Regions from separate parts of the Lacticaseibacillus styriensis genome, predicted to be linked through region 1. Evidence: predicted binding sites of a transcription regulator. Region 1 holds the regulator's gene; the other holds the start of a gene.
The links. Region 1 encodes CtsR, which represses protease genes until heat stress. Its sites were predicted from a motif close to TTGGTCAAAAAAGGTCAAANA; they were not measured.

Region 1 (10,228 bases):
TTTTAAGTCTGATGTGAAAGCCCTCGGCTTAACCGAGGAAGCGCATCGGAAACTGGGAAACTTGAGTGCAGAAGAGGACAGTGGAACTCCATGTGTAGCGGTGAAATGCGTAGATATATGGAAGAACACCAGTGGCGAAGGCGGCTGTCTGGTCTGTAACTGACGCTGAGGCTCGAAAGCATGGGTAGCGAACAGGATTAGATACCCTGGTAGTCCATGCCGTAAACGATGAATGCTAGGTGTTGGAGGGTTTCCGCCCTTCAGTGCCGCAGCTAACGCATTAAGCATTCCGCCTGGGGAGTACGACCGCAAGGTTGAAACTCAAAGGAATTGACGGGGGCCCGCACAAGCGGTGGAGCATGTGGTTTAATTCGAAGCAACGCGAAGAACCTTACCAGGTCTTGACATCTTTTGATCACCTGAGAGATCAGGTTTCCCCTTCGGGGGCAAAATGACAGGTGGTGCATGGTTGTCGTCAGCTCGTGTCGTGAGATGTTGGGTTAAGTCCCGCAACGAGCGCAACCCTTATGACTAGTTGCCAGCATTCAGTTGGGCACTCTAGTAAGACTGCCGGTGACAAACCGGAGGAAGGTGGGGATGACGTCAAATCATCATGCCCCTTATGACCTGGGCTACACACGTGCTACAATGGATGGTACAACGAGTTGCGAGACCGCGAGGTCAAGCTAATCTCTTAAAGCCATTCTCAGTTCGGACTGTAGGCTGCAACTCGCCTACACGAAGTCGGAATCGCTAGTAATCGCGGATCAGCACGCCGCGGTGAATACGTTCCCGGGCCTTGTACACACCGCCCGTCACACCATGAGAGTTTGTAACACCCGAAGCCGGTGGCGTAACCCTTTTAGGGAGCGAGCCGTCTAAGGTGGGACAAATGATTAGGGTGAAGTCGTAACAAGGTAGCCGTAGGAGAACCTGCGGCTGGATCACCTCCTTTCTAAGGAAACAGACATTAAGTCTGACGGAAACCTGCACACACGAAACTTTGTTTAGTTTTGAGGGGACGACCTCTCTTTTTACGCCTATCGGGCCTATAGCTCAGTTGGTTAGAGCGCACGCTTGATAAGCGTGAGGTCGATGGTTCAAGTCCATCTAGGCCCATCAAGCGTTCGCTTGTTAATTGAACAACCCTTATGGGGGATTAGCTCAGCTGGGAGAGCGCCTGCTTTGCAAGCAGGAGGTCATCGGTTCGATCCCGTTATCCTCCATTGGCCGTCAGGCCAATTCACCGACGCAAGTCGGCGACTTTGTTCTTTGAAAACTGGATATCATTGTTGTAAATGTTTTAAATTGCCGAGAACACAGCGTATTTGTATGAGTTTCTAATATAGAAATTCGCATCGCATAACCGCTGACGCAAGTCAGTACAGGTTAAGTTACAAAGGGCGCACGGTGGATGCCTTGGCACTAGGAGCCGATGAAGGACGGAACTAATACCGATATGCTTCGGGGAGCTATAAGTAAGCTTTGATCCGGAGATTTCCGAATGGGGGAACCCAGTACACATCAGTGTATTGCCTGCAAGTGAATCCATAGCTTGTTGGCGGCAGACGCGGGGAACTGAAACATCTCAGTACCCGCAGGAAGAGAAAGAAAACTCGATTCCCATAGTAGCGGCGAGCGAAGTGGGAAGAGCCCAAACCGAGAAGCTTGCTTCTCGGGGTTGTAGGACTGGACATTGGAGTTACCAAAGTTCGACGTAGTCGAAGTCAGCTGGAAAGCTGCGCCATAGAAGGTGAAAGCCCTGTAAGCGAAACGGCGGACTCTCCGTCCAGGATCCTGAGTACGGCGGAACACGTGAAATTCCGTCGGAATCCGGGAGGACCATCTCCCAAGGCTAAATACTCCCTAGTGACCGATAGTGAACCAGTACCGTGAGGGAAAGGTGAAAAGCACCCCGGAAGGGGAGTGAAACAGTTCCTGAAACCGTGTGCCTACAATTAGTCAAAGCCCGTTAAGGGGTAATGGCGTGCCTTTTGTAGAATGAACCGGCGAGTTACGTTTGCCTGCGAGGTTAAGATGAAAAGTCGGAGCCGGAGCGAAAGCGAGTCTGAACAGGGCGAATGAGTAGGCAGATGTAGACCCGAAACCAAGTGACCTACCCATGACCAGGTTGAAGGTGTGGTGAAACACACTGGAGGACCGAACCCATGTATGTTGAAAAATGCTGGGATGAGTTGTGGGTAGCGGTGAAATTCCAAACGAACTTGGAGATAGCTGGTTCTCTCCGAAATAGCTTTAGGGTTAGCCTCGGAGGATGGATCATGGAGGTAGAGCACTGTTTGAACTAGGGGCCCATCAAGGGTTACTGAATTCAGATAAACTCCGAATACCATCGATCTTACTCCGGGAGTCAGACAGTGAGCGATAAGGTCCATTGTCGAAAGGGGAACAGCCCAGATCACCAGTTAAGGTCCCTAAATTTGTGCTAAGTGGAAAAGGATGTGGCGTTGCACAGACAACTAGGATGTTGGCTCAGAAGCAGCCACCATTTAAAGAGTGCGTAATAGCTCACTAGTCGAGTGGCACTGCGCCGAAAATATACCGGGGCTAAGCATAATACCGAAACTGTGGGTGCACCCGTAAGGGTGCGCGGTAGGAGAGCGTTCTAAGGGCGTTGAAGGTCGATCGTGAGGACGGCTGGAGCGCTTAGAAGTGAGAATGCCGGCATGAGTAGCGAAAGATCAGTGAGAATCTGATCCACCGTATGACTAAGGTTTCCTGGGGAAGGCTCGTCCTCCCAGGGTTAGTCGGGATCTAAGGCGAGGCCGCAAGGCGTAGTCGATGACAAGCAGGTTGAGATTCCTGCACTAGTTTATTTTGTTTAAGCGATGGAGGGACGCAGGAGGCTAAGGAAAGCGCACGGCTGGAAAAGTGCGTCCAAGCCGCAAGTCTGGTGGCGAGTGAAATGCTTGCGACCATAAGGACAAGCGGTGATGGGGAGCGAAATTAAAGTAGCGAAGTTCCTGATGTCACACTGCCAAGAAAAGCTTCTAGTGAGAAATAAACTACCCGTACCGCAAACCGACACAGGTAGTCGAGGAGAGTATCCTCAGGTGAGCGAGCGAACTCTCGTTAAGGAACTCGGCAAAATGACCCCGTAACTTCGGAAGAAGGGGTGCTGACCGCAAGGTCAGCCGCAGTGAATAGGCCCAAACAACTGTTTATCAAAAACACAGGTCTCTGCTAAATCGAAAGATGATGTATAGGGGCTGACGCCTGCCCGGTGCTGGAAGGTTAAGAGGATGAGTTAGCGCAAGCGAAGCCCAGAATTGAAGCCCCAGTAAACGGCGGCCGTAACTATAACGGTCCTAAGGTAGCGAAATTCCTTGTCGGGTAAGTTCCGACCCGCACGAAAGGCGTAATGATTTGGGCACTGTCTCAACGAGAGACTCGGTGAAATTATAGTACCCGTGAAGATGCGGGTTACCCGCGACAGGACGGAAAGACCCCATGGAGCTTTACTGTAGCTTGATATTGAGTGTTGGTACCGCTTGTACAGGATAGGTAGGAGCCGTAGAGATCGGAACGCTAGTTTCGATGGAGGCGTTGGTGGGATACTACCCTAGCTGTATGAACACTCTAACCCGCGCCACTGATCGTGGCGGGAGACAGTGTCAGGTAGGCAGTTTGACTGGGGCGGTCGCCTCCTAAAATGTAACGGAGGCGCCCAAAGGTTCCCTCAGAATGGTTGGAAATCATTCGCAGAGTGTAAAGGTAGAAGGGAGCTTGACTGCGAGACTGACAAGTCGAGCAGGGACGAAAGTCGGGCTTAGTGATCCGGTGGTTCCGTATGGAAGGGCCATCGCTCAACGGATAAAAGCTACCCTGGGGATAACAGGCTTATCTCCCCCAAGAGTCCACATCGACGGGGAGGTTTGGCACCTCGATGTCGGCTCATCGCATCCTGGGGCTGTAGTCGGTCCCAAGGGTTGGGCTGTTCGCCCATTAAAGCGGTACGCGAGCTGGGTTCAGAACGTCGTGAGACAGTTCGGTCCCTATCCGTCGCGGGCGCAGGAAATTTGAGAGGAGCTGTCCTTAGTACGAGAGGACCGGGATGGACGTTCCGCTGGTGTACCAGTTGTGCCGCCAGGCGCATCGCTGGGTAGCTATGAACGGAAGGGATAAACGCTGAAAGCATCTAAGTGTGAAGCCCCCCTCGAGATGAGATTTCCCATTCCTATATGGAAGTAAGACCCCTGAGAGATGATCAGGTAGATAGGCTGGAAGTGGAAGTGCAGCGATGCATGGAGCGGACCAGTACTAATCGGTCGAGGACTTAACCAAGTAAGAGCGTGAGCAGGAGCGCTTAGAAACCGGAGCATAAGCGGGCCTGAGTTCGTTGGTCGGGTTTTGGCCAATGGACTCAGGGTCCTTATGTGGAGGTTTCTGCGACTGCGAACGCGTTTCGATGAAATACGCCGATTCTCAGCAAAGCAAACAACCAACAATGATAGCCAGTTTTGAGAGCGCAAAGTTCTCATAAGTGTGGTGGCGATAGCAAGAAGGATACACCTGTTCCCATGCCGAACACAGAAGTTAAGCTTCTTCACGCCGAGAGTAGTTGGTGGGAAACTGCCTGCGAGGGTAGGAAGCTGCCACGCTTACATATGGAGGATTAGCTCAGTTGGGAGAGCGTCTGCCTTACAAGCAGAGGGTCACAGGTTCGAGCCCTGTATCCTCCATTGAGCCGTTAGCTCAGTTGGTAGAGCAACTGACTTTTAATCAGTGGGTCGACAGTTCGAGCCTGTCACGGCTCATTTAACCCACCTTTTGCGGGTGTGGCGGAACTGGCAGACGCGCTAGATTTAGGTTCTAGTGGTTTTTGACCGTGGGGGTTCGAGTCCCTTCACCCGCATCGTATCTTGAACGGAATGCTCGGGTCTTTGAAGGCCGCTCCTCGGTCATAATTGAATAGGTTTGATATGCGGAAGTAGTTCAGTGGTAGAACATCACCTTGCCATGGTGGGGGTCGCGGGTTCGAATCCCGTCTTCCGCTTTTCACTTTATGCCGGGGTGGCGGAATTGGCAGACGCACAGGACTTAAAATCCTGCGGTCAGTGATGACCGTACCGGTTCGATCCCGGTCCTCGGCATTTTGTTGAAGCACCCATAGCGCAACTGGATAGAGTGTCTGACTACGAATCAGAAGGTTGTAGGTTCGACTCCTACTGGGTGCATCGTCGATCGCCTATGAAGCTAAGCTGGCGCCGATCAATTTAATATGCGGTATGCGGAAGTAGTTCAGTGGTAGAACATCACCTTGCCATGGTGGGGGTCGCGGGTTCGAATCCCGTCTTCCGCTTTACCGGGAAGTAGCTCAGCTTGGTAGAGCACTACGTTCGGGACGTAGGGGTCGCAAGTTCGAATCTTGTCTTCCCGATTCTTGGATCACGAAAAATCGTGGTCCTTTTTTCGTTTTCAAATGCAGAAATTTGTATAAACTGACCAATGCCAGTATAATGTGTAATAGTCAAGATTGGTCAAAGTCAAAAAGGATTGAACGACATGCAGCGTGAGAATATTTCGGACATTATTGAGGCTTATCTAAAAACGATACTGGCACAGGAGGCTGCGGTTGAAATACGGCGAGCCGAAATTGCACGTCGTTTTAATTGCGTTCCCTCGCAAATCAATTATGTCATTAAAACCCGGTTCACACCGGCTCGCGGCTACATTGTTGAAAGCAAGCGGGGCGGCGGAGGCTACATTCGCATCGTGAAGGTCAAATTGACAGATGATCAAGACCTCATTCAAATCATGCGGCAGCATATCCCCAAACGCTTGCGATTACGCGATGCCCGTGATTTAATTCAGGAATTATTCGATAATGGGCTTATTTCCCAACAATCAGGCAATTTAATGTTGGCGGTCATGAATCATGAGACTTTGGGTATTCTTGATCAAGGGACAGAAGAGCATTTACGGTCGCGCATGTTCCTTGCATTTTTGGATCGTTTGCGGTATGAAAGATAGAACAGTTTATAATTAGTTTTCTAAAAAGGAGCGTGCTTATGGACAACTTATTTACCCCTAGTGCTAAAAATGTTTTGCTTTTAGCCCAGGAACAAGCGAAGTATTTCCATCATCATGCTGTAGGCACTGAACATTTGCTTATGGCGCTGGTTATGGAAAAAGATGGAATCGCTGGTAAGACGCTGCGTCAGTTAGGGGTCACAGAGAATGATGTCCATGACGAGATCGAGCGCTTCACAGGGTATGGAACTGTTGATGCCGCCGGTCAAGCTAGCGATAGTTATTTGCCTTATTCACCAAAGGGTAAGGAAATTCTGGCGTTTGCCGGCGACGAAGCAAAGCGCTTAGGTGCTTTGAAGATCGGCACCGAGCATATTCTGCTGGGGTTGCTTCGTGAAGACGATATTTTAGCCGCGCGGATTCTCCAGAATCTGGGCCTCAGTCTTTCGAAGACACGACAAATGGTGTTTAAGAAAATGGGCATTGCGGACACAGCTGCCAAACGCCGGCCAATGGCGCGTGGTGGTGCTCGCCAAGATAGCCAAGGGACCCCGACACTTGATGGCCTTGCGCGCGATTTAACCCAAATGGCGCGTGAAAACCGGATGGATCCGGTGGTCGGCCGCGAAAAGGAAGTTCGGCGTTTAATTCAGATTCTGGCTCGGCGCACGAAGAACAACCCAGTGTTGATTGGTGAACCAGGTGTCGGGAAAACCGCGATTGCGGAAGGCTTTGCCGAAAAGATTGTCGCGGGCAAAGTTCCGGATGACATGCTGAATAAGCGACTGATGATGCTTGATATGGGCTCACTGGTTGCAGGCACAAAGTATCGTGGTGAATTTGAAGATCGCCTGAAGAAAATCATTGATGAGATTTATAAAGATGGCAACGTCATTTTGTTCATTGATGAATTGCACACGCTGATCGGTGCCGGGGGTGCTGAAGGGGCCATTGACGCTTCCAACATTCTCAAGCCGGCCTTGGCTCGTGGCGAGTTGCAGTTGATCGGTGCAACAACCTTAGACGAATATCAGAAGTATATTGAAAAAGATGCTGCTTTGGAACGGCGGTTTGCGACCATCCAAGTCGATGAACCAACGGAAGAAGAAGCAGAGCAGATTTTGAAAGGGCTGCGTCCACGGTATGAGGCGCATCATGGCGTCACGATTACTGATGAAGCTTTGCATGAAGCAGTTGTCTTGTCCTCACGTTACATTACAACGCGCTTCTTGCCTGACAAGGCCATCGATTTAGTTGACGAAAGTGCTGCCAAGGTACGATTGGATAAAGCTAATGTTGAGACCAAATCCGACAAGCTTCAGGACGAGCTGGCTAAGTTAGTCGCGGACAAAGAAGACGCGATTGATCATCAAGACTTCGAAACAGCGGCTACCATTCGCACCAAAGAGGCGGACGTTAAGGCCAAACTTGCCGATACGCCGGAACCCGTGAACGAAAGCGGCGTTCGAACCGATATCAAAGTGACAGGCGCCGATGTGGCAGAAGTTGTGTCACAATGGACCGGTGTGCCGGTTACCCAGTTGCAAAAGAAGGAATCCGAACGTTTGGTCAACCTGGAGAAGATTCTCCATCAACGGGTTGTTGGTCAGGATGAAGCTGTTTCCGCAGTTGCACGGGCCATCCGCCGGGCACGTTCTGGATTGAAAGATCCTACCCGCCCAATTGGTTCCTTCATGTTCCTTGGGCCAACCGGTGTCGGGAAAACCGAGCTGGCGAAAGCCCTAGCTGAAGCAATGTTTGGATCAGAGGATGCCATGATTCGGGTTGATATGTCCGAATACATGGAGAAATTCAGCACCAGTCGTCTGATTGGCGCGGCACCGGGTTATGTCGGTTACGATGAAGGTGGTCAGTTGACGGAAAAGGTTCGCAACAAGCCGTATTCCGTTGTGCTGCTGGATGAAGTTGAAAAAGCGCATCCGGACGTCTTTAATATCTTGCTTCAAGTCTTGGACGATGGCTACCTGACCGATGCGAAGGGTCGTCGGGTTGATTTCCGTAATACGATTTTGATCATGACCAGTAACATCGGGGCAACTGCCATTCGTGACGATAAAACGGTTGGCTTTGGTGCCAAAGATCCAACTGCAGACTTCAAAGCCATGAAGAGTCGGATGTTAGATGAATTGAAGAAGAGTTTCCGTCCTGAATTCCTGAACCGAATTGATGAAACGGTTGTCTTCCACAGCCTGAACAAGGAAGAGCTGCATGAGATCGTCAAGATCATGACCAAGACCGTGCTCAGTCGCATTAAGGATCAGGGAATCGATGTCAAAATTACGCCAGCAGGCATCGATGCCATCGCGGCTGCCGGATTCGATCCTGAATACGGGGCACGTCCGATCCGACGGGCTTTGCAAACGGATGTTGAAGATCAACTGAGCGAACTTTTGTTGACAGGCCAAGCGAAGACTGGTGATTTGATCCAAATCGGTGCCAAAAAAGGCAAGCTGACGTTTACTGTCAAGGAAAACAAAGGTAAGCATAAAGAAAATGGTGCATCGAAGGAACCGGTTAAGGCGTAAGCGATAGGTCATTGACCTTTCGTAACACTGAAACTGGTCGGTAATTAAGTAGAAAATTAAGAGGCTCCAAGATCCCGAATACTAACGGGATCTTGGAGCCTCTTTTTTGTCTTTGCGGGTTAGCGATTACGGTCTTCTTCCGTTGCCTCTAGCCGGCTGATGAACGCACGATTACGATCACGGCGCACTTTGCGAGCGGTACGGCGCTCAGGGTAGCCACTGAATAAGAGTTGTTCTTCTGCAGTTACCGGAGTGAAACTCGGCAGTGGCGTTGTTTGACCATCAACGACCACATAGGTGCTAAAAGCTGTGGTTGCCAAATAAGTCTTTCCGGTCGTTAACGTTTCTCCCATGACTCGACAGAAAACCTCAATTGATCTGGTACCGACTCCGGAGACGAATGCTGTCAGTGTGACGCTATCATTGGCAGCAATTGGATGGCGAAAATCTACCGAGTCAGTCGAAGCCGTAACCACAATTCGCTGACTGTATTTAACCGCCGCAATTGCGGAAACATCATCAATATAACTTAACAACTTACCGCCGAACAAGGTGTTATGAGCATTGGTGTCGCCAGGCAACACCAAGCGGGTCTGAATCACTTGGCGATCAGTCAAAATGCACCCCCTTTAGCGAAATGAGCTTACTTGGATAACCGCGAACCAGCAGTCAAACATTACGCAGTCGCCTCTGCAGTTTCTTCGTCTGGAATCATCTCATAAATGCCGGCTGCTCCCATGCCGCCACCAATACACATCGTGACCAACCCATAGCGGCCGCCGGTGGCCTGCAAGTAGGAAAGAATCTTGCAGGTCAAAATCGCACCGGTTGCTCCCAACGGATGGCCAAGTGCCAAGGCACCGCCTCGTGGGTTGACTTTGTCGACAGGCAGATTGAGCTTATCAATGCAGACAAGCGACTGAGAGGCAAACGCTTCGTTTAATTCGATACTGTCCATGTCATCAATGGTTAAGCCTGTCCGGGCCATCACTTTTGGCACCGCATAGATCGGGCCAAGTCCCATAACGGCCGGATTGACGCCAGCTACGGCATAACCGACAAAACGGGCAATTGGCTTAACCCCTAACTCGGCAGCTTTGTCTGCTGACATCAAGATGACAAAGGCGGTCCCATCACTTAATGGTGAAGAAGTACCGGCTGTGACCTGACCACCATCTTCTTTAAAAGCGGGCGGCAAAGCGGCTAGTTGATCCATCGTTAGATTGCCACGGACCCCTTCATCTTTGTCGAAGACTTTAGTGTGACCTTCGATGTCGCCATAGTGAACAGGAATAATCTGATCATCAAAAGCATGAGCTTCCTGAGCCGCTGCAGCTTTATGATGACTGTGCATAGCAAATTCGTCCATTTTTTCGCGTGGCACCTGGAATTTTTCGGCAACTACTTCGGCGGTTAGCCCCATTGGCATATAGTCTTGAGGCTTTTCAGCTCGTAATGTCGGATTGATACCGGCCATATCAAAGGACATTGGTACCTGGCTCATGGATTCAACCCCGCCCGCAACAATGATATCAGCTTGATTAGCCATAATGGCGTTGGCCCCGGTTGCGATAGTTTGAATTCCTGATGAACAGAAACGATTAATGGTTTGAGCGGGTACCGAGTCTGGCAGGTTGGCGCGTTGAGAGATCATTCGGGCTACATTGAGTCCTTGAACATCTTCAGGT
Region 2 (10,228 bases), 1.5 Mb from region 1:
TTCGCCAGGTTTACCGGCATGAAGCCAACTTGGTCGTTCATCGCAAAATGAAACTCAAAAAAAATTATCAGTACATTGTCCGCCTGACGGAAGGTGTCAATGATATTCTGTCGGATTTGTCAATTTTGGATCCGACAACGATGGCGATTTCGACGACGGTCCCAGCAACGGTTTTGGAAGAACCACAACGGATGCGTTCGTACTTGCGCGGCGCTTTTTTAGCCGGCGGATCGGTGAATAATCCGGAAACATCGCGCTATCACCTGGAAATTTATTCATTGTATGCCGATCACAATGCCGGCATTTTGAAAATGATGAATCATTTCAACCTGAATGCGCGCACCGTCGAACGCCGAAGCGGCTATATTGTTTATTTAAAAGAAGCCGAAAAAATCGCGGATTTCCTGCAGGTGATCGGGGCAACGAATGCGATGCTTAAGTTCGAAGATGTCCGGATTGTGCGGGATATGCGTAACTCGGTGAACCGCCTCGTGAATTGCGAAACGGCGAATATGAACAAAACCATTGATGCGGCCCAGAAACAAATTGAGAATATCAACTATCTTAAAGATCATGTGGGGTTGGATAATCTGCCAACCAAACTGCGCGAAATTGCCGTTTTGCGCTTAGCCCATCCGGATGTCTCGTTGCAGGAGTTGGGTGCCATGGTTCCGGGTGGGACCATTTCGAAGTCAGGCGTCAATCATCGGTTGCGCAAACTCAATCAGATTGCTGAGGGTTACCAGCAACCGGAAGATGCCTAGCAGCTATGATAATTGCAAGATAAGCAAAAAGTCATATTTATAAGATAATGCCTTTGTTTCCTCAAGATAATCGTGTACAATGTAACCGACATCAAGTTATTTGATGTAGGCGTTTGAACGACCCGGCTGCCACTTTTAGGACGCTAAAAACTGTCCGGCAGTGCGCTGGTTGACGAGTGCCACGACAAGAAACATGAGTCAGTTTACATTCGGATTTGCAGTGATGTTATTACCAGATGAAGTGGTAATTGTCACGTTCAGCGGGATACAATTGTTGCTTAGGTTTTAGGAGGAAGCACTATGGTCAAACCGATCACATTAAATGAACAACTTTGTTTTGCAATTTACAAGGCACAGAAACAATATAATCATTTCTATGCTCAGGCATTAGCGCCATTTAAGTTGACTTATCCGCAGTACATTACGTTGCTGTCGCTGTATGAACACGGCACGATGTCGGTTAAGCAGGTGGGCCAAACACTTGAGTTGGACAGCGGTACCTTGACACCGTTAATGAAGCGTCTGGAAAAAGACGGCTGGATCAGCCGCAAACGATCAACCGAAGATGAACGTCGCGTTGATGTTAGCTTGACGCAAAAGGCTTTGGACGCTCGCGACGAGATTTTTGAACATGTTGGCTCCTGCATGGAATTGATGAATTTGCCGCAAACTGAATATGATCGTATCAAGACTGAGGTAACGCGTGTCGATGAGCATCTGAGTGCTATCGCTGACGACGCCTACCCACAAGTCTGAACGATTTTTATAAGGTCAAAGATTGTGATTAAAATCTTTGACCTTATTTGACTTTAGCAGTATACTTAGCACTGTACTTTAAAGAGTGCTAAAAAACGATTTTCAGGAGGTTAGGACATGCTAGTACCTACCGTCGTTGAACAAACCAGTCGTGGCGAACGTGCTTACGACATTTACTCACGTCTATTAAAAGACCGGATCATCATGTTGTCCGGTGAAGTAAACGATCAAATGGCAAACTCTGTCATCGCCCAGTTACTTTTTCTTGATGCACAGGATTCTGAAAAGGATATTTACCTTTACATCAACAGTCCCGGTGGTGTGATCACCAGCGGCTTGGCGATGCTTGATACCATGAACTTCATCAAGTCCGATGTTCAGACCATTGCTATTGGGATGGCTGCATCCATGGCATCTGTCCTGTTAGCCGGTGGCACGAAAGGCAAACGCTTTGCTTTGCCGAATTCGACCATTTTAATCCATCAGCCTTCAGGTGGCGCCCAAGGTCAGCAAACCGAAATCGAAATTGCGGCCGAAGAAATTTTGAAGACACGTAAAAAGATGAACCAGATCCTGGCCGATGCAACAGGTCAGACAGTTGAGCAAATCAAGAAGGATACTGAACGTGATCACTATATGAGCGCTCAGGAAGCCAAGGATTACGGCTTGATTGATGATATTCTGGTTAATAAGAATAATCAAAAATAAAGGCTTAAACGAATTGGCACACCGCTTTGGTTAGTGGTGTGCTTTTTTCGTGGGATTCGTGGGAGTGGAAGGACGGGTAGAAGGAATTTGAGGATAACCGCCGAGAATGAATCAGTATAGGCAGTGAAAAAATAAGGTTTGGGGGCAATTCGGTTCCGAAACGCGCTCACTGGGCCGAAACCTGCGTGTAAGGACCTTGGTCGCAATGGCCAAAGCCCAGCCATCACGTCCAAGGCCCCTTACACTCCGGTTTCTAACCGGCCCAGTTCACGCTCTACATAAAAAGACTTGCAAATTACCTCCTGATTGAGTAATATAATTAGGTACTTGCGCGGTTAGTGTAATGGATCGCACGTGAGATTCCGGTTCTCGAAATCCGGGTTCGACTCCCGGGCTGCGCAGAATTCCAGTCATATGGAAAATACCGAAAATAGAAAAGTCCGCTATGGCGGGCTTTTTGTTTGCCATAATGTGTTTGTAGGACGCAAATGTCGCTGATCAGCATAGCCCTTTTTAAGCTAAGAAAACGCCAAATGAAATCGCTCCCTCACCAAATGGCAGTTTCGCTTGAAAAATGCTCAAAACAGAACAAGCATTGATGAAAGAACCCATGACTGGCTGTGTGTAGGCTGTTGAAATAGACCGAAATACAGTGCATGAAAATTTCATTAGAAGCAAGCCGAAACCCCTGATATCAAAAAGCCGCAGCGAGGTTGCCAAAACTGGTAAATGCCGAACATTTGAACCATTCTTGAAGTAGATGTTCAAACTTAGCCGGTTTTGTGATTACTTTGAGACGATTTAGGCAACAGACTTGCGATAAAGCGGAACCCCTGCTACAATTGGTTTTGTTGGTAAGGGAAAACAGCAAACGTTGGGTTCCTAATTTTTTTCAGCTTGCTGGGTCGGCAAACGACTCGGAGGGACGTGAAATGACCCATTAAAGAAGGACGTGCCTTATGCATACTGAACTTGCGTGGCTCAAAGCGATCGCGCCTGATCTGATGGGCGTCGTCACTAAACGCTATCAGGTCCTTCAATTTATTAACTGGATGGCACCGGTTGGTCGGCGAACGTTAGCCGAACAGATGAAGATTTCAGAACGCGCGTTACGTACAGAAACAGATTTTTTGCGCGGACAGGGACTTTTAGAAAGTTCGAAATCTGGCATGGTGTTGACAGCAAAAGGGCTAGAAACTTTTCACGGTCTTGATCATTTGATGAATCAGTTGCTGGGAATCAAAGATGACGAAAAGCGGCTGGCAACGCATCTTGGCATTGACCATTGTCTGGTTGTTTCCGGGGATGCGGATCAGAGTAGCCGGGTTCTTGATGAACTTGGCAAGACGTTGAATTCAACCTTACAGTTACTGTTGCCACCCGGGCATTTAACGATTGCCGTTATGGGTGGCACAACGATGGCACATTTAGCCACGCAGTTAACTTTTCAGCTATCTGCGGGCCGTGAACTGTCGTTCGTCCCTGCGCGGGGTGGCCTCGGTGAAGCCGTGACCATTCAGGCCAACTCGATTGCGGCTGCAATGGCAGAAGCAACCGATAGCAAGTACCGGGCTTTATATGTTCCTGAGAATCTAAGCTCGGAATCCTATGAGTCCTTAATCAAAGAGCCATCGGTGAGAGATGTTTTAAACCTTATCGACAAAGCTCAGGTAGTGATTCATAGTGTGGGCGATGCGCTGGTCATGGCTAAGCGCCGTGGCATGTCGCCTGACACGATCAGCATGCTGAAAGCCAAGCATGCCGTTGCCGAGGCGTTCGGCGTTTTCTACGACGCCAAGGGCAAGGTCGTTTACAAGATACCGCAAATCGGATTACAGCTTGCGGATCTTGATCATATACCGTATGTCTTCGCAGTTGCGGCGGGTAAAAGTAAAGCCAAAGCAATTGCGGCGTACATGCAACACGCACCGAGTCGAACGTGGCTGTTAACTGACATCGGTGCAACAAATTCGATTTTAACTGGGGCAACCCGTTAGAATAAAACCTTATTTCCTAAAGGAGGAAATTTTAGCATGACTGTTAAGATTGGTATTAATGGTTTTGGCCGTATCGGTCGTTTGGCATTCCGTCGTATTTACGAATTGGGTGCAAAGAGCAATGACATCCAGGTTGTTGCGATCAACGATCTGACCAGCCCAACCATGCTGGCTCACTTGCTTAAGTATGATTCAACTCATGGTACTTTCCCTGGTGAAGTTAGTGCAACCGATAACGGTATTGTCGTTGACGGTAAAGAATACCGCGTCTACGCAGAACCGCAAGCCCAGAACATTCCTTGGGTTAAGAACGATGGCGTTGACTATGTTCTTGAATGCACAGGCTTCTATACCTCTGCTGAAAAGTCACAAGCTCATTTGGATGCAGGTGCAAAGCGTGTTCTGATTTCTGCCCCAGCTGGCAAGATGAAGACCATCGTTTACAATGTTAATGATGACACTTTGAATGCAGACGATAAGATTGTTTCTGCTGGTTCTTGCACGACCAACTGCTTGGCACCAATGGCTTACTTCCTGAACAAGGAATTCGGCATTGAAGTTGGTACCATGACCACCGTTCACGCTTACACCTCAACTCAGATGTTGCTTGACGGCCCGGTTCGTGGTGGCAACCTGCGTGCTGCACGTTCTGCCGCTGCTAACACGATTCCTCACAGCACTGGTGCTGCTAAGGCTATCGGTTTGGTTATCCCAGAATTGAACGGCAAGTTGCAGGGTCACGCACAGCGTGTTTCTGTTGTTGACGGTTCCTTGACCGAATTGGTTTCCATCTTGAAGACCAAGAACGTTACTGCTGACCAAGTCAACGAAGCTATCAAGAAGCACACCGAAAACAACCCTAGCTTCGGCTGGAACGAAGACGAAATCGTATCTTCCGATGTAATCGGTACGACTTATGGTTCAATCTTCGATCCTACTCAGACTGAAGTTACAACTGCCGGTGACTATCAATTAGTTAAGACGGTTGCTTGGTACGATAACGAATATGGCTTTACTTGCCAGATGATCCGTACCTTGCTGAAATTTGCTACTCTCTAATCCGGAGTAACGCTTTTCTAACCGCAACATCCGAAGCGGAGGGAGCTTTACTCCCTCCGCTTTTTTTGGAAAGGCGACAGAAATCATCGGTTTTATGCTGATTTTTGCCCTTTGCGAGCACCATGGTGGAGGACGCGTGTTCATCCACCATCTTTGGGAAAATGAAGGAGGTCAAATCTTTTGGCTAAATTAATCGTTTCAGATTTAGATGTTAAAGATAAAAAAGTTCTGATCCGCGTTGACTTCAACGTGCCGATCAAAGATGGCGTTATTGGTGATGACAACCGGATCGTGGCAGCATTGCCAACCATCCAATATGTCATTGATCACGGCGGCAAGGCAATCTTGCTGTCACACCTTGGCCGGGTTAAGACCGAAGAAGATAAGGCTAAGCTGACATTGAAGCCAGTTGCCCAACGCTTGAGTGAATTGCTGAAGAAGCCAGTTACCTTTGTACCGGCTACCCGTGGCAAGGAACTGGAAGATGCTATTGCCAAAATGAACGATGGCGATGTGCTTTTGATGGAAAACACCCGGTTTGAAGATCTTGACGGTAAGAAAGAATCCGGCAATGATCCTGAATTAGGCAAGTACTGGGCAAGCCTTGGCGACCTATTCGTCAACGATGCCTTTGGTACGGCACATCGTAAGCATGCGTCCAATGTCGGCATTGCTTCCAACATGAAGCAAACAGCTGCCGGGTTCTTGATGGAAAAGGAAATCAAGTTCTTAGGCGACGCTGTTGACAACCCGAAGCACCCATTCATTGCTATCTTGGGTGGTGCCAAGGTTTCCGATAAAATCGGTGTCATCGAAAACTTAGTGCCTAAAGCTGATAAGATCCTTATCGGTGGTGGCATGACTTATACCTTCTATGCAGCCAAGGGTATGAGCATCGGTAACTCATTGGTTGAAAAAGACAAGATCGACTTAGCCAAGAAGATTATGGACCAAGCCGGCGATAAGTTGCTTTTGCCTGTTGATTCTGTTGTTGCCCCAGAATTTTCAAACGATGCTCCTCATAAGGTTGTTGAAGGCGATATTCCGGATGGCTACATGGCATTGGATATCGGCCCGAAGACGATTCAAGAATTCAAAGATGCTTTGCAAGGTGCCAAGACGGTTGTTTGGAACGGCCCGATGGGTGTGTTCGAAATGAGCAACTATGCTGAAGGTACTTTGGAAGTCGGCCGTGCACTCGGTGATTTGAAGGATGCTACGACAATCATTGGTGGTGGCGATTCAACCGCTGCTGCCAAGCAATTGGGTATCGCACCTAAGATTACCCACATTTCCACTGGTGGCGGTGCTAGCCTTGAATATCTTGAAGGCAAGACGTTACCAGGTATCGCAGCCATTTCTGACAAGTAATTTGTCAGTGATGCTGATCTAACAGTCAATGCCGACGCGTGCTGAGCGTGTCGGTACATAATGAAAGGAAGCTAAGTCATGCGGACACCATTCATTGCTGGTAACTGGAAAATGAACAAAAACCCCAAGGAGACGCAAGCCTTTTTGGATGCTGTGAAAGGCAAACTGCCTGACGCAAGCAAAGTTGAAACGGTTATTGGCGCACCTGCCATTGATCTGACGACTTTGGTTGCCGGAGCAGAAGGCACACCTTTAAAGACAGCGGCAGAAAACTGCTACTTTGAAGATGAAGGTGCTTATACCGGCGAAACCAGCCCGAAAGCATTAAAGGAAATGGGCGTTGATTATGTCATCATCGGCCATAGCGAACGTCGTGGTTACTTCCACGAAACCGACGAAGATATCAATAAGAAAGCTAAGGCTATCTTTAAGAACAATCTTCTGCCGATTATCTGCTGCGGCGAAAGTTTGACCCAGCGTGAAGCTGGCCAAACCGAAGACTGGGTTGCCTCGCAAATCGAAGCAGCTTTGGCTGGCTTAACTGCTGACCAAGTCAAAGTTTCTGTTTTGGCCTACGAACCAATCTGGGCAATCGGGACCGGTAAGACTGCGACTGCCGATCAGGCACAAGAAGTTGTTGCCCACATTCGTGCGACCGTTGAGAAGTTGTATAATAAAGACACGGCAGACGCTGTTCGGATTCTTTACGGCGGCTCCGTTAAACCAGCGAACGTTAAAGAATTGATGGCTAAGCCTGATATCGATGGCGGCTTAGTCGGTGGCGCTTCGATGGATCCTGAAAGTTTCATCGCCTTGGCTAACTACCAAGATTAATCTGGTTTCCAATATTAAACAGCCTTCTGGCAAAAAGGAGAAGAATATATGTCTATCATTACTGATGTATTGGCACGCGAAGTTTTGGATTCACGTGGCAACCCTACTGTTGAAGTTGAATTGTATACCGAAGATGGCGGTTTTGGCCGCGCATTAGTTCCATCAGGTGCTTCAACCGGTGAACACGAAGCCGTTGAGCTGCGTGACGGTGACAAGGATCGTTTTGGCGGCAAGGGTGTTTTGAAGGCCGTTGGTCATGTCAACAATGAAATTGCCAAGGCTGTGATTGGCCTTGACGTTACCGAACAACGCCTGATCGACCAAACCATGATCGATCTTGATGGTACACCAAACAAAGGCAAGCTGGGTGCCAACGCCATCTTGGGTGTTTCCTTGGCTGCTGCCCGTGCTGCTGCTGATGAAGTCGGCCTGCCATTGTATCAATATCTTGGCGGCCCGAACGCTCATGTTCTGCCAACGCCAATGATGAACGTTCTTAATGGTGGCGCACATTCAACTAACACTGTTGACTTCCAGGAATTCATGATTATGCCTGTTGGTGCCAAGAGTGTTCGTGAAGCCGTTCGCATGGGTTCAGAAACCTTCCATGCACTGCAGGCTTTGTTGAAGAGCAAAGGTGACATTACCGCTGTTGGTGATGAAGGTGGCTTCGCTCCTAACTTGAAGGACAACGAAGAAGCCTTCGAACTACTTGTTGAAGCGATCAAGAAGGCTGGCTACAAGCCAGGCGACGACATTGCCTTGGCCTTTGATGTTGCGGCTTCAGAAATGTACGATGCCGACACCAAGACTTACACAACCAAGTGGTCAAACCCTGACAAGAAGTACACCACCGAAGAATGGACCAACATGATCGATGGTTACATCAACAAGTATCCGATCGTTTCTGTTGAAGATCCTATCGACGAAAACGACTGGGAAGGCTGGCAGACATTCACCCAGAAGATGGGCGACAAAGTTCAGATCGTTGGTGATGACCTGTTTGTTACCAACACCGATTACCTGAAGAAGGGTATCGATATGGGCGTTGCTAACTCAATTCTGATCAAGCTGAACCAAATCGGTACTTTGACTGAAACCTTCGAAGCAATTGAAATGGCTAAAGAAGCTGGCTACACCGCCGTTGTTTCACATCGTTCCGGTGAAACCGAAGACACCACGATTGCTGACTTGGTTGTTGCAACCAACGCCGGTGAAATCAAGACCGGTTCCATGAGCCGGACCGACCGGATTGCCAAGTACAACCAGTTGATGCGCATCGAAGATCAATTAGGTGCACAATCACAATACAAGGGTCGCAAGTCCTTCTACAACGTTAAAGCAATCGACTAATTAATCGCCGTTGCTGTCGTTACGAGCACGTCACTTATGACAAGTGGCGTGTTTTTTTCCTAATTTTTTGAAAGAATGGGATTTCTCTCGTTTCCTTTTAAGGTTTATACTGAATGAATGTTGGCATGGAGGGAAATGTTGTGGCACGAATCATTAAGGAAAAAGAAAAATTCGATATCACCCGCCTGCGGTTTGTCTTGCTGGGATTATTGGTCGGCTTGATGACCGGTACGGTGGTCAGTGCTTTTCGTTACTGTATTGAAGTCGGGTTGCGCGCCAGTCATCAGGTATACGGATACTTACATATGGGGCCGTTTGTCTGGTGGCACTGGGTCTTATTGATTGCCTTTAATCTGGTGCTGGCGGCGCTTGTGGCCCTAATGTTAAAACAAGAACCCTATATTTCCGGGTCAGGCATTCCTCAAGTAGAAGGTCAGCTTGCCGGCGAACTGGAAATGCATTGGTGGGCCATTCTTTGGCGTAAGTTCGTCGGTGGTGTGCTGTCACTTGCTCCCGGTTTGTTTCTGGGTCGTGAAGGGCCTTCGATTCAATTAGGCGCAGCCGTGGGTCAAGGCTTGGCCGGTGGATTTAAATTGCGCGGAACCGATCGGCGTCTCCTAATTGCATCCGGATCGGCAGCCGGACTCGCAGCTGCCTTCAATGCGCCGATTGCTGGGACCCTGTTCGTGTTGGAAGAGGTTTACCATAATTTCTCGCCGCTGGTTTGGCTGACTGCACTGGCTGGTGCCATTGGATCGGATTTCATCTCGCTGTATGTGTTTGGACTGGTTCCCGTGCTACATTTGAGTTATTCGCGAAGTTTGCCGGTTACCAGTTACTGGCATTTGATCCTGCTAGGCATTCTTCTAGGGCTGCTAGGCTATTTATACCAACGGGTGCTTTTATCCATGCCGCGGTGGTATCAACGATTGACCCACTTACCACGGGTCGTGCAAGGAGTCGTGCCGTTCATCTTATTGATTGCGGTCGGTTATTTTACCCCTAATCTGCTCGGCGGCGGCAATAGCTTGATTGTCGGGTTTGGTCAGTATGTACCGCCACTTTTGACGTTACTGGGTATTTTCGCCATTCGCTTTGTTTTTTCCATGATTTCTTATGGCTCAGGGTTGCCAGGCGGTATTTTCTTGCCGATTTTATCGTTAGGGGCGATTATCGGGGCCATTTATGGGGTGGTCATGTATCAGTTGGGCTTGTTGCCACATGTTTACATTATGAATCTGATTATCTTCTCGATGGCTGGATACTTTGCCGGCATTGGGAAAGCGCCGTTTACCGCGATTTTATTGGTGACCGAAATGGTGGGTAATCTGACCCATCTCATGCCGCTGGCGGTGCTGTCGTTGACGGCTTATCTCGTGGTTGACC

Region 2: clpP (ATP-dependent Clp endopeptidase proteolytic subunit ClpP) is a predicted target of CtsR. The motif match lies at 1,555-1,575, and genes of this name have one in related genera.

Annotation. Positions count from the first base shown of each region.
Region 1 covers NZ_CP132483.1:2,597,656-2,607,883, reverse strand. The annotation lists rRNA gene LACSTY_RS12315 (16S ribosomal RNA) at 1-955, shown strand, start outside; tRNA gene LACSTY_RS12310 (tRNA-Ile) at 1,046-1,119, shown strand; tRNA gene LACSTY_RS12305 (tRNA-Ala) at 1,154-1,226, shown strand; rRNA gene LACSTY_RS12300 (23S ribosomal RNA) at 1,388-4,305, shown strand; rRNA gene rrf (5S ribosomal RNA) at 4,506-4,622, shown strand; tRNA gene LACSTY_RS12290 (tRNA-Val) at 4,631-4,703, shown strand; tRNA gene LACSTY_RS12285 (tRNA-Lys) at 4,706-4,778, shown strand; tRNA gene LACSTY_RS12280 (tRNA-Leu) at 4,794-4,876, shown strand; tRNA gene LACSTY_RS12275 (tRNA-Gly) at 4,946-5,017, shown strand; tRNA gene LACSTY_RS12270 (tRNA-Leu) at 5,029-5,114, shown strand; tRNA gene LACSTY_RS12265 (tRNA-Arg) at 5,125-5,198, shown strand; tRNA gene LACSTY_RS12260 (tRNA-Gly) at 5,252-5,323, shown strand; tRNA gene LACSTY_RS12255 (tRNA-Pro) at 5,328-5,401, shown strand; gene LACSTY_RS12250 (CtsR family transcriptional regulator) at 5,527-5,994, shown strand; gene LACSTY_RS12245 (ATP-dependent Clp protease ATP-binding subunit) at 6,033-8,540, shown strand; gene LACSTY_RS12240 (acyl-CoA thioesterase) at 8,660-9,157, opposite strand; gene LACSTY_RS12235 (thiolase family protein) at 9,217-10,228, opposite strand, start outside.
Region 2 covers NZ_CP132483.1:939,999-950,226, forward strand. The annotation lists gene whiA (DNA-binding protein WhiA) at 1-764, shown strand, start outside; gene LACSTY_RS04555 (MarR family winged helix-turn-helix transcriptional regulator) at 1,065-1,520, shown strand; gene clpP (ATP-dependent Clp endopeptidase proteolytic subunit ClpP) at 1,638-2,228, shown strand; tRNA gene LACSTY_RS04565 (tRNA-Arg) at 2,558-2,629, shown strand; gene LACSTY_RS04570 (sugar-binding transcriptional regulator) at 3,188-4,225, shown strand; gene gap (type I glyceraldehyde-3-phosphate dehydrogenase) at 4,262-5,284, shown strand; gene LACSTY_RS04580 (phosphoglycerate kinase) at 5,465-6,655, shown strand; gene tpiA (triose-phosphate isomerase) at 6,734-7,489, shown strand; gene eno (phosphopyruvate hydratase) at 7,538-8,842, shown strand; gene LACSTY_RS04595 (ClC family H(+)/Cl(-) exchange transporter) at 8,983-10,228, shown strand, end outside.